Regions from separate parts of the Streptomyces sp. AN091965 genome, predicted to be linked through region 3. Evidence: riboswitches for the same ligand, from Rfam matches in the RefSeq annotation. Region 3 holds a riboswitch; each other region holds the start of a gene.

Region 1 (2,189 bases), 2.5 Mb from region 3:
TGCCCGCAGCCGTCCAGCAGGACAACGGCAGGGGCATGGTCATCGTCCGTTGGCTCACCGCCGAGTGCGGCGGCAGACTCACGGTCCGCCCCACGGCGGAGGGCGGCAAGACGGTGTGGATCACACTGCCGTGGTCGGTGCCGGTGCAGAGCTGACCCGGGCGCGCGGGGTCAGCGCCGCCCGCCCGCGCGGCCGACCAGGCGGGGCAGCACGCCCCACAGCCCGCCGCACACCAGGAACGTGCCCGCGGCCGCGAGCACTCCGTCCGTGCGGCCCACGGCCACGTCGACGACGAGCAGGACGGATCCGGTGAGGGCGAGCACGAGCACCGCGAGGCCGACGGCCGCAAGGCGTGAGGACACCCGCACGATCAGCGGTTTGGCACCCCGCGCGAACAGGGTGCGGTGCACCGCGGCGGGCGCCGTGAACAGCGCGGCGGCGAGCACCGCCAGGAGCAGCGTGACGACGTACGTGGCGCGCTGCACGGAGTCGAGCGAGGGGAAGCGCGGGGTGAAGGCGAGGGTGAGCAGGAACGCGAAGAGGATCTGCACACCGGTCTGGGTGACCCGCAGCTCCTGGAGGAGCTCGGAGAAGTTGCGGTCGGCCCGCTCCAGCGGCGTCTCGTTGCGCGTGTGCCGGGCGGCGTCCGGTCTGGAGAGGCCCGCGGCACGGGGGTGATGGTCGGCCATGGTCCACGAGTATCCGCGCGGAGCCGCTCCACTCCCGCCTTGACGGCGGGGCCGTGCGGGTGACGTCGGCGGGGCGCCGCTCCGGACTGCCGTCCGGACCGTCCTCGGGTGTCGCCGCCGCCCGTGCCCCGACCGGACGGCGGCGGAAGGCGCTGGTGGCGCCCACTGCGGGCGACGGCTCGGGCCCCGAGGGAGGCCGCCGCCCGCCGGCGGGTCAGCGGACCCGGCCGTACCAGACCTGGTTGGTCCAGATCTTCTCGAGCCGCACCACGGTGCCCCGCTTCGGGGCGTGCCAGATCTTGCCCTTACCGGCGTATATGCCGACGTGGTACACGTTCCGGCCGGAGTGGAAGAACACCAGGTCCCCGCGGGTGCGGTTGCCGGAGGAGACCTTGCGGGTCTTGTTGTACTGCTGTTGGGCGGTGCGCGGCAGCTTCTTGCCCACGCGCTTGTACGAGTAGAGCGTCAGGCCGGAGCAGTCGAACCGGTTCGGCCCGACCGCGCCGTAGCGGTATGGGGAGCCCTTCTTGGACGCCGCGACCTTGAGCGCCTTCGTCCCGTGCGAGGTGGCCGCTTGTGCTTCTCCGGTGAGCCCGGGGGCCACGATGGTGCCGCCCACGGCGGCGAGTGTGAGAGCCGAAGCCGTACTGGCCCTCGTCAGCAGCGACGGAACACGATGCAGCGCAGTCATGCGCAACCCTTCGTCAGCCGCCTGTGAAGGATGACCTGTCGGGTTCGGGCAGGCGAAGATGCCCGGCCGCGCGATGCGACTTCACCCCAAGGGCCTTCCGGACTAGCCGGACGGCCCGCCTTGCTGGGTCCTCCACTCCTGCCGGTGCACAGATGTCGACCGGGCATCCGGGCGGCGGCAGGACTCGGCGTCCGCCCGGATCGCCCCGCCGCCTGTGGCGGGGGCTTGTCGTCGGAAGGGATCTTCACCCGAGAGGGGCGAAAAAACCGAGCCGGATCGGCGGTATGTGAGGCTCCTCACGCCTGACCCGTTCCGGTGGACAGAGCCCGAATGGGGTCTAGGTCACACTCGGAGATGATTGCCCCATCAGCGCCGGAACGCCCGAATCCGGGTGCGGCGTAAGGGAGTTGCGCATCTTCGGGGGTCCGCCGGGACGATCGCCGATTACGCAGAAGGGGCGATCATCTCTGGTCATCTCCGGGGCAACCCCGGACTCGGCCCGACATCGGCGCACACCGGCAACGGGCGGATGGCGCAGGCGCGCTGGGTCCGGGGCGCGTTCCACGGTGTCAGATGTCACCGGCGCACGGGGCGGCCAGGCCGAAAACGGAATGAGGGCTGGCTGGAAGTGTGGCACGGGACGGCCGGTCGTGGGGGGTGAATCGGACTGAATCATGACGGACCCTCGTGCCGCCGGCGTCGCCTTGACCTCCGTCACGGCCCCGTCGGCGGCGGCACCGTCACGCGCGCGGCGCGCCGCTCGCCGTCCAGGACGCGCAGCGCCCGCGCGAGCGTCGGCGCGTGCACCT
Region 2 (2,189 bases), 510 kb from region 3:
CCTCGCGCGCGAGGGCACGCGGCGCGACGGGCTCGACGCCTTCGAGGGGTTCACCACGGCCGTCCTCGCGGAGATCCCGCGCGGCGGCGGCAGCGTACGCCTGGTCAACCGCGGCCACCCCGAGCCGCTCCTGCTGCGCGCCGACGGGCGTCTGCGCGTGCTCTCGCCCGCCGAACCCGCGCTGCCGCTCGGCATGGGCGACCTCGGCGTCTGGCCCGACCGGGCGGACGAGACCGACTTCCCGCCCGGATCCACGCTGCTGCTCCACACCGACGGGCTCAGCGAGGCCCGGGACGCGCGGGGCGCCTTCTACGACCCCGCGGCCCGGCTCGGGGGCCGCGTCTTCTCGGGAGCGGACGCCCCCGACGCGCTCCTGTCCACGCTCGTCGCCGAGGTCCTCGACCACACCGGCGGCGGCGCCACCGACGACATGGCGCTCCTCGCCGTACGACGGCCCGTCACACCCCGTGACTGAACGGAGTCCCAGCGCAGCGCAACTGACGCCCCGTCATGCGCAGCTGAAGATCGATCCCGCTGCGCAGCGTCATGGCGCCCACTCAACTCGCCCTATTCCCAGCCTTGATGTCCCGTTGTGTTCGTGGCGTAAGCGTTAACGATCAACTCGAACAGCTTGGAATACCGACCCGCTGTCTATTAACGTTCGATAACGCAGCGCGGTCGTCCCAGCCGTCACACCCGGCGGCTCCGCGCGCACGCGCCTAATCCCGCAAGGGAGCCGGGGAACCACCATCTTGGGGTGAATCGGACGCCTCTCGCGCACGCGGACCCGTATCCGCCGTGCACGAGCAGCGGCCGTAGGAGACCTTCCTGCTCCGAACCCGTCAGCTAACCCGGTAGGCGAGAAGGAAGGAAAGGAGTGCGCCCCCGTGGCGTCCAACCGGCCTGCCCCAGAAGCGCTCTACATACCCCACGGCAGTCTCATCGAGGGTGCCGACGGCGGCGAAGGACCCGGGGGACACACCGGGTACGCCGACCAGGCCGAGGCCTCCGCGCCCGCCGGGTACGCCGGTTACGCCTCCCAGGAGCCCCCGGCCTCCTGGGAGGAGTGGAACCCCACCGCGGAGACCGTCCGCCCCGTGCGCGGCAAGCACCGCATCCACAAGAAGGGCGGCGGCGGCCTCGCCCGCAGCTCCACCGTCCTGGGCGTCGGCGTCATCGCCGCCGTCGGCGCGGGCGGCATCGCCACCGCGCAGGGCGGTAAGCCGCCGGTCTCCATCGCCATGCCGGACCTGGGGTCGCTGCCCGGCGTCGGCTCCCTGATGGACGGCGACGACACCGCCGCACCGGTCACCGCCGCGGCCGCGGCGCCGCTCAGCTCCGCGGGCGTCACCGGCGCCGACGCCGAGCGGGGCACCACGGACGCGGGGGAGGCCCTGCGGGCCCGCATCCTCCAGCAGGCCGAGAACCAGCACCACCAGGCGGACGACGCGCAGCGCAGGCAGGCCGAGGACGCGGCCGTGGCCAGGGCCGCCGCGGCCGCCACGGCCCAGCAGGGCAAGGCGGCGGCCGAGGCCAAGGCGAAGGCCGCGAAGGAGAAGCGCGAGAAGGAGGAGGCGGCCCGCAAGAAGCGCGAGGCCGAGCGCCTCGCGAAGCTCGCCAAGAGCTACACGCTGCCCGCCTCCTCGTACGTCCTCACCTCCCACTTCGGCGACTCCGGCTCCATGTGGTCCTCGGGGCAGCACACCGGCCTGGACTTCGCGGGCTCCAGCGGCTCCCCGCTGAAGGCCGTCCACTCCGGCACCATCACGGAGGCGGGCTGGGCGCGCGCGTACGGCTACCGCACGGTCCTGAAGCTCGATGACGGCACCGAGATCTGGTACTGCCACCAGTCCTCGCTCTCCGTCAGCGTGGGCCAGAAGGTCAGCACCGGCGACGTCATCGGCCGCATGGGCGGCACGGGCAACGTCACCGGGGTCCACCTCCACCTGGAGGTCAGGACGGGTGGCGGCGCGGCCATCGACCCGCTGTCCTGGCTGCGCGGCAAGGGCCTGACCCCCTGATCCCGCCCGCCGCGGAGCCCCCCGTGACCGCGCGGCCCGCTGACGGCCGACCGCTGATCCGCTGACGGCCGACCTCTGACGGCCGATCGCTGACCGCTGGCGGCCGATCGCTGACCGCTGACCGCGAAGGGTCCTCAGACTCCGGCGGTCCTGGCGACGACCCCCCGA
Region 3 (2,189 bases):
GTGGAGCCGTCGTCGAGGCCGACCTCGACCTCGACCGTGGGATTGCCTCGGGAGTCCAGGATTTCCCGGGCTACGACGACGTCGATGGACGGCACGAGCATCTCCTTATGGGATGTGACGCGGGGTACGCGGGGGTACTAGGGGCCGCGCTGGCCCCTGCGACACGAGCCTAACCGGCTCCGGGGCATCGGCCATCCGACCGCCCAGCACATGGACGGGCCGACGGGCCGAACGCGGATAGTTCCCTCAGCAAACAAACTACCGGACAAAAAGGTACCGCCCCGGTGCGGCGGGGGGACGCGCACCGGGGCGGTAGCCCATGGGGACGGGGCGGCTCCGGGCGCTGCCGGGGCCGGGGCGGGTCAGCTGAGGTGCAGCTGCTGGCCCGGGTAGATGAAGTCGGCGTCGGAGACGATGTCGTCGTTCAGCTGGTACAGCTTCTGCCAGCCACCCTTGACGTCGTGCTCCTCGGCGATCTTGGAGAGGGTGTCGCCGGACTCGACCTTGTACTCGCCGTCGCCCTTCTTCACGACCTTGCCGGTCGGGGTCTGGACGGTCTTCTTCTCGACCTGCGGGGCGGCCTGCTGCGGCTGGTGCTGCGGCTGGGCCTGCGGCTTGGGCGCGGCCTGCTGCTGCGGCTGGGCCTGCTGCTGCGGCCGCGGCTTGGTCTGCTGCTGCGGCTGCTGCTGGCCGCCGCCGGAGGAACCGCCGCCGGTGTACGGGGAGCTGGACAGGCCCACGCCGCACTTCGGCCAGGCGCCCTTGCCCTGGCCCGCGAGGACCTTCTGGGCGATCTCGATCTGCTGCGCCTTGGACGCCTTGTCGGCGGTGGGCGCGTACTGGGTGCCGCCGTACGCGGCCCAGGTCGAGGCGGAGAACTGGAGGCCGCCGTAGTAGCCGTTGCCGGTGTTGATGGACCAGTTGCCGCCGGACTCGCACGCGGCGACGCGGTCCCACTCGGCCGGGGTGGCGGCGTTGGCCGTGCCGGCCGCCATCAGCGGGGCGGCGACAGCGGCACCGGTGACACCGACGACGGTGGCGGCGCGGGTGGCCTTGTCGAGCTTGGTCGGACGACGGTGCTTGCCCTTGCCGGAACGCAGCATGAAGTGATCCCCTCACCGACGCCTGCGAGGTGAGCTGTCGGGTTCGGGCGGGTGAGTGCCCGGCCGCACGTCCTAGCGCGCGACTTCACCCCTAGCCGTGTCCGTGCGTCCCGCGGTCTGGCGACCGCTCAACGTCCGGGCCCGGCACTTACCTTGGGTCCCCCGCTCCTGCCTTCGGCGCTCGAAGCGACGACTGTTCCCGTCCGGCCGTTGGCAGGATTCGGCGTACCGACCGGCGGGGCCCGCTGTGGCGAGCGGTCATGACCGTAGTCAGGCAATCATCCGAATTTCAAAGACGATCAGGGCTTCTGAGACCCATCTCTCACTTGCCTCTCACCGTCTTTAAACCGGACATTCATCGCGAACTGCCAGGCTTTCGCCCTACTTCCCGCCCGGCTTCCCCTCGGTCACTTCCTTGTCGTCCGCGCTCAGTTCGAGCCGCTGACCGGGGAGGATGAGGTCCGGGTCGGAGCCGACCGTCTTCTTGTTGCCCGCGTACAGATCCGTCCAGCCGCCGTCAAGGTCGTGGCTGTCGGCGATCGCCGAGAGGTTGTCGCCGGAGCGGACCGTGTACGTGCCCGCGGGGCGCTCGGCGCCGGGGACGTCCCGCGCGTCGCCGCGCGAGGCGTGACGGCCGGGACCGGTGTCGCCGGACGGGGCGTTCTCGTCGGCGCGGTCGCCGCGGTGACGGCCCGAGGAGCCGCTCTCGGACGCGTCGTCCGTGCCGGGCCCCGCGCTGTCGGACTCCCGCGGCGAAGCGCTGTCGTCCGCACCGGACTTGTCGGAGCCGTCGGCGGCGGGCTTGCGGTGCTTGCCGCCGCGCTCGTCGCTCTTGCCGCCCTCGTCGGCGCGGTCGGCGCCGCCGTCCCGGCCGTCCGCTTCGTGACTCTTGTCTCGCGCGTCGGCGGAACTCCCGGGCTTCTCGGCCTTCTCGGAGCCGTCCGCGTCCGCGGCGGCGTCCTCGCGCCCGCCCTTCGCGTCCTTCTCCTCGCCCTTGTCCTTCTCCTTGCCCTTGCCCTCGTCCTCACCCTTGCCGGACGTCGTGGACTCGTCGGAGTCCGCGGGGCGCGGCGGGGTCGTCGGCAG
Region 4 (2,189 bases), 1.6 Mb from region 3:
CGTGGTTCGTGTCCTGGTACTCGTCGACCATGACGTGCCGGAAGCGGCGGCGGTAGTGCTCGGCGACGTCCGGGAAGGCGCGCAGGAGGTGCACCGTCGTCATGATCAGGTCGTCGAAGTCGAGGGCGTTGGCCTCACGGAGGCGCGACTGGTACATCGCGTAGGCCTGGGCGAGGGTCTTCTCGAAGCCGTCGGCGGCCTGGGCGGCGAAGTCCTCCTCGTCGATCAGCTCGTTCTTCAGGTTCGAGATCTTGGCGCTGAAGGACTTCGGCGGGAACTTCTTCGGGTCCAGGTCCAGGTCCCGGCAGACCAGGGCCATCAGGCGCTTGGAGTCCGCGGCGTCGTAGATCGAGAACGAGGACGTGAAGCCCAGCTTCTTGTACTCGCGGCGCAGGATGCGCACGCACGCGCTGTGGAACGTCGACACCCACATCGCGCCCGCGCGCGGGCCGACGAGCTGCTCGACGCGCTCCTTCATCTCGCCCGCGGCCTTGTTCGTGAACGTGATCGCGAGGATCTGGCCGGGGTGCACCCCGCGCTCGGCGAGCAGGTACGCGATGCGGTGGGTCAGTACCCGGGTCTTGCCGGAGCCCGCGCCGGCGACGATGAGCAGGGGGGAGCCCGCGTGCACGACGGCCGCGCGCTGGTTCTCGTTCAGCCCGTCGAGGAGCGCCGCCGGGTCGAGGACCGGGCGGGGGGCGCCGTCCCGGTAGTACCCGTCCCGGGGTGCGGGCGCGTCGAACTTCCCGTCGAACAGGTCGTCCGGAATCGGCTCCGGAGCGCTGTCCTCGGGCGGCGGCGGGGACTCTTCCTCAGCGCCCTGCGAGGGCTTGAGGTCCGCCAGGAAGCTGTCGTCAAAGAGGCTGCTCATCGCCTCCCGAGTCTAGGCGGCCCCACTGACAAACCACCCCGGGTTCCGGCCACCGCCCCGGCCGCCCGGCACCGTCCACGGGGTGCCACCGGGCGCTCACTCCGGGCCACGCCGCAGGTGAGCCGCGTCGCGGGGGCGCCGGGAAGCACGCGCAGGTGCGGAAAGTCACGAAAACGTATCGGGCATATCGAACATCAATCTTCCCCCGCGCCACAGGAGTTGGCTAGCGTGCTCCGCGGGCCGCACGTCCCCCCAAACCGGCGAACCACGCCGGGCCGCGCGGCCTCCGCCGAGTCCGACGCGCGCCGATCCCGACGCGTCCGGAGCCGGGGACCCACCATGATCCTGGGGTGAATCCGTCCCGCTGCGCCTCGCACGGGCCGGTAGGGCAGCCCTTCCGAACCGCCCGAACCCGACAGCTAACCCGGTAGGCGGTCCACGGAAGGAGTCGCCTCCCTTGGCGTCGCACCGCAAGCCGCGCACCCGCTCCCCCCTGGCACGCAGCGCCCCCGCACTCGGCATCACGACGGCCGCGCTGACCTCCGTAGCGCTCCTGTCACAGAGCGCGAACGCGGCACCGTCCGCCCCCGCGCAGCCCACCAGGCCCGCCGAACCGAGTCTCGAAGAGGTCCAGAAGAAGGTCGACGACCTCTACCACCAGGCGGGCGTGGCCACCCAGAAGTACAACTCGGCCAAGGAACGCACCGACAAGCAGCGCAAGCACGTCGACAAGCTCCTGGACGACGTCGCCGGGCGCACGGACGACCTGAACGAGGCCCGTCGGCAGCTCGGCTCCTTCGCGGCCGCCCAGTACCGCACCGGCGCCGTCTCCGAGACCGCCGCGTTGATGCTCGCCGACGACCCGAAGGGCTTCTTCGACCAGAACCACCTCGCGGACCGGCTCACCAACCGCCAGAAGAAGGCGGTCGACGACTACCAGACCCAGCAGGTGGCGGCCACCAAGCAGCGGGCGAAGGCCGCGAAGAGCCTGCGGACCCTCAGCGACTCCCGCGACGAGCTGAAGTCGAGCAAGCGGACCGTCCAGACCAAGCTCGGCGAGGCCCGCACGCTGCTGTCGAAGCTGACCGCCGAGGAGAAGGCACGGCTCGCCGCGATCGAGAAGCGGAAGGAGGAGGCGGCCCGGCGCAAAGCCGCCGAGCTGGCGCGCAAACAGGCGGAGGAGGAGCGTAAGCGGAAGGCCGAGGAGGCCGAGCGGCGGGAGCGGGAGCGGGGATCCGACGGCGGCTCGGGGACGGGATCCGGGTCGGGCTCCGACACCGGGTCCGGCTCCGGTACCGGCTCGGGATCGGGTTCCGAC

What was found. A riboswitch is a leader RNA that binds a small molecule or an ion and turns the genes downstream of it on or off. The one in region 3 is predicted to bind cyclic di-AMP.
Region 1: it holds a riboswitch for cyclic di-AMP, as region 3 does, so the genes downstream of both, MQV74_RS07130 (C40 family peptidase) here and MQV74_RS17955 (LysM peptidoglycan-binding domain-containing protein) in region 3, are expected to answer to the same signal.
Region 2: it holds a riboswitch for cyclic di-AMP, as region 3 does, so the genes downstream of both, MQV74_RS20220 (M23 family metallopeptidase) here and MQV74_RS17955 (LysM peptidoglycan-binding domain-containing protein) in region 3, are expected to answer to the same signal.
Region 4: it holds a riboswitch for cyclic di-AMP, as region 3 does, so the genes downstream of both, MQV74_RS25065 (C40 family peptidase) here and MQV74_RS17955 (LysM peptidoglycan-binding domain-containing protein) in region 3, are expected to answer to the same signal.

Annotation. Positions count from the first base shown of each region.
Region 1 is NZ_JALDMY010000001.1:1,816,751-1,818,939, reverse strand. It holds gene MQV74_RS07140 (ATP-binding protein) at 1-155, shown strand, start outside; gene MQV74_RS07135 (DUF6328 family protein) at 171-689, opposite strand; gene MQV74_RS07130 (C40 family peptidase) at 904-1,380, opposite strand; cyclic di-AMP (ydaO/yuaA leader) riboswitch at 1,384-1,537, opposite strand; gene MQV74_RS07125 (hypothetical protein) at 2,095-2,189, opposite strand, start outside.
Region 2 is NZ_JALDMY010000001.1:4,810,404-4,812,592, reverse strand. It holds gene MQV74_RS20225 (PP2C family protein-serine/threonine phosphatase) at 1-475, shown strand, start outside; cyclic di-AMP (ydaO/yuaA leader) riboswitch at 707-875, shown strand; gene MQV74_RS20220 (M23 family metallopeptidase) at 888-2,021, shown strand.
Region 3 is NZ_JALDMY010000001.1:4,295,636-4,297,824, forward strand. It holds gene eno (phosphopyruvate hydratase) at 1-101, opposite strand, end outside; gene MQV74_RS17955 (LysM peptidoglycan-binding domain-containing protein) at 363-1,103, opposite strand; cyclic di-AMP (ydaO/yuaA leader) riboswitch at 1,108-1,293, opposite strand; gene MQV74_RS17960 (transglycosylase family protein) at 1,485-2,189, opposite strand, start outside.
Region 4 is NZ_JALDMY010000001.1:5,872,203-5,874,391, reverse strand. It holds gene pcrA (DNA helicase PcrA) at 1-871, opposite strand, end outside; cyclic di-AMP (ydaO/yuaA leader) riboswitch at 1,165-1,320, shown strand; gene MQV74_RS25065 (C40 family peptidase) at 1,329-2,189, shown strand, end outside.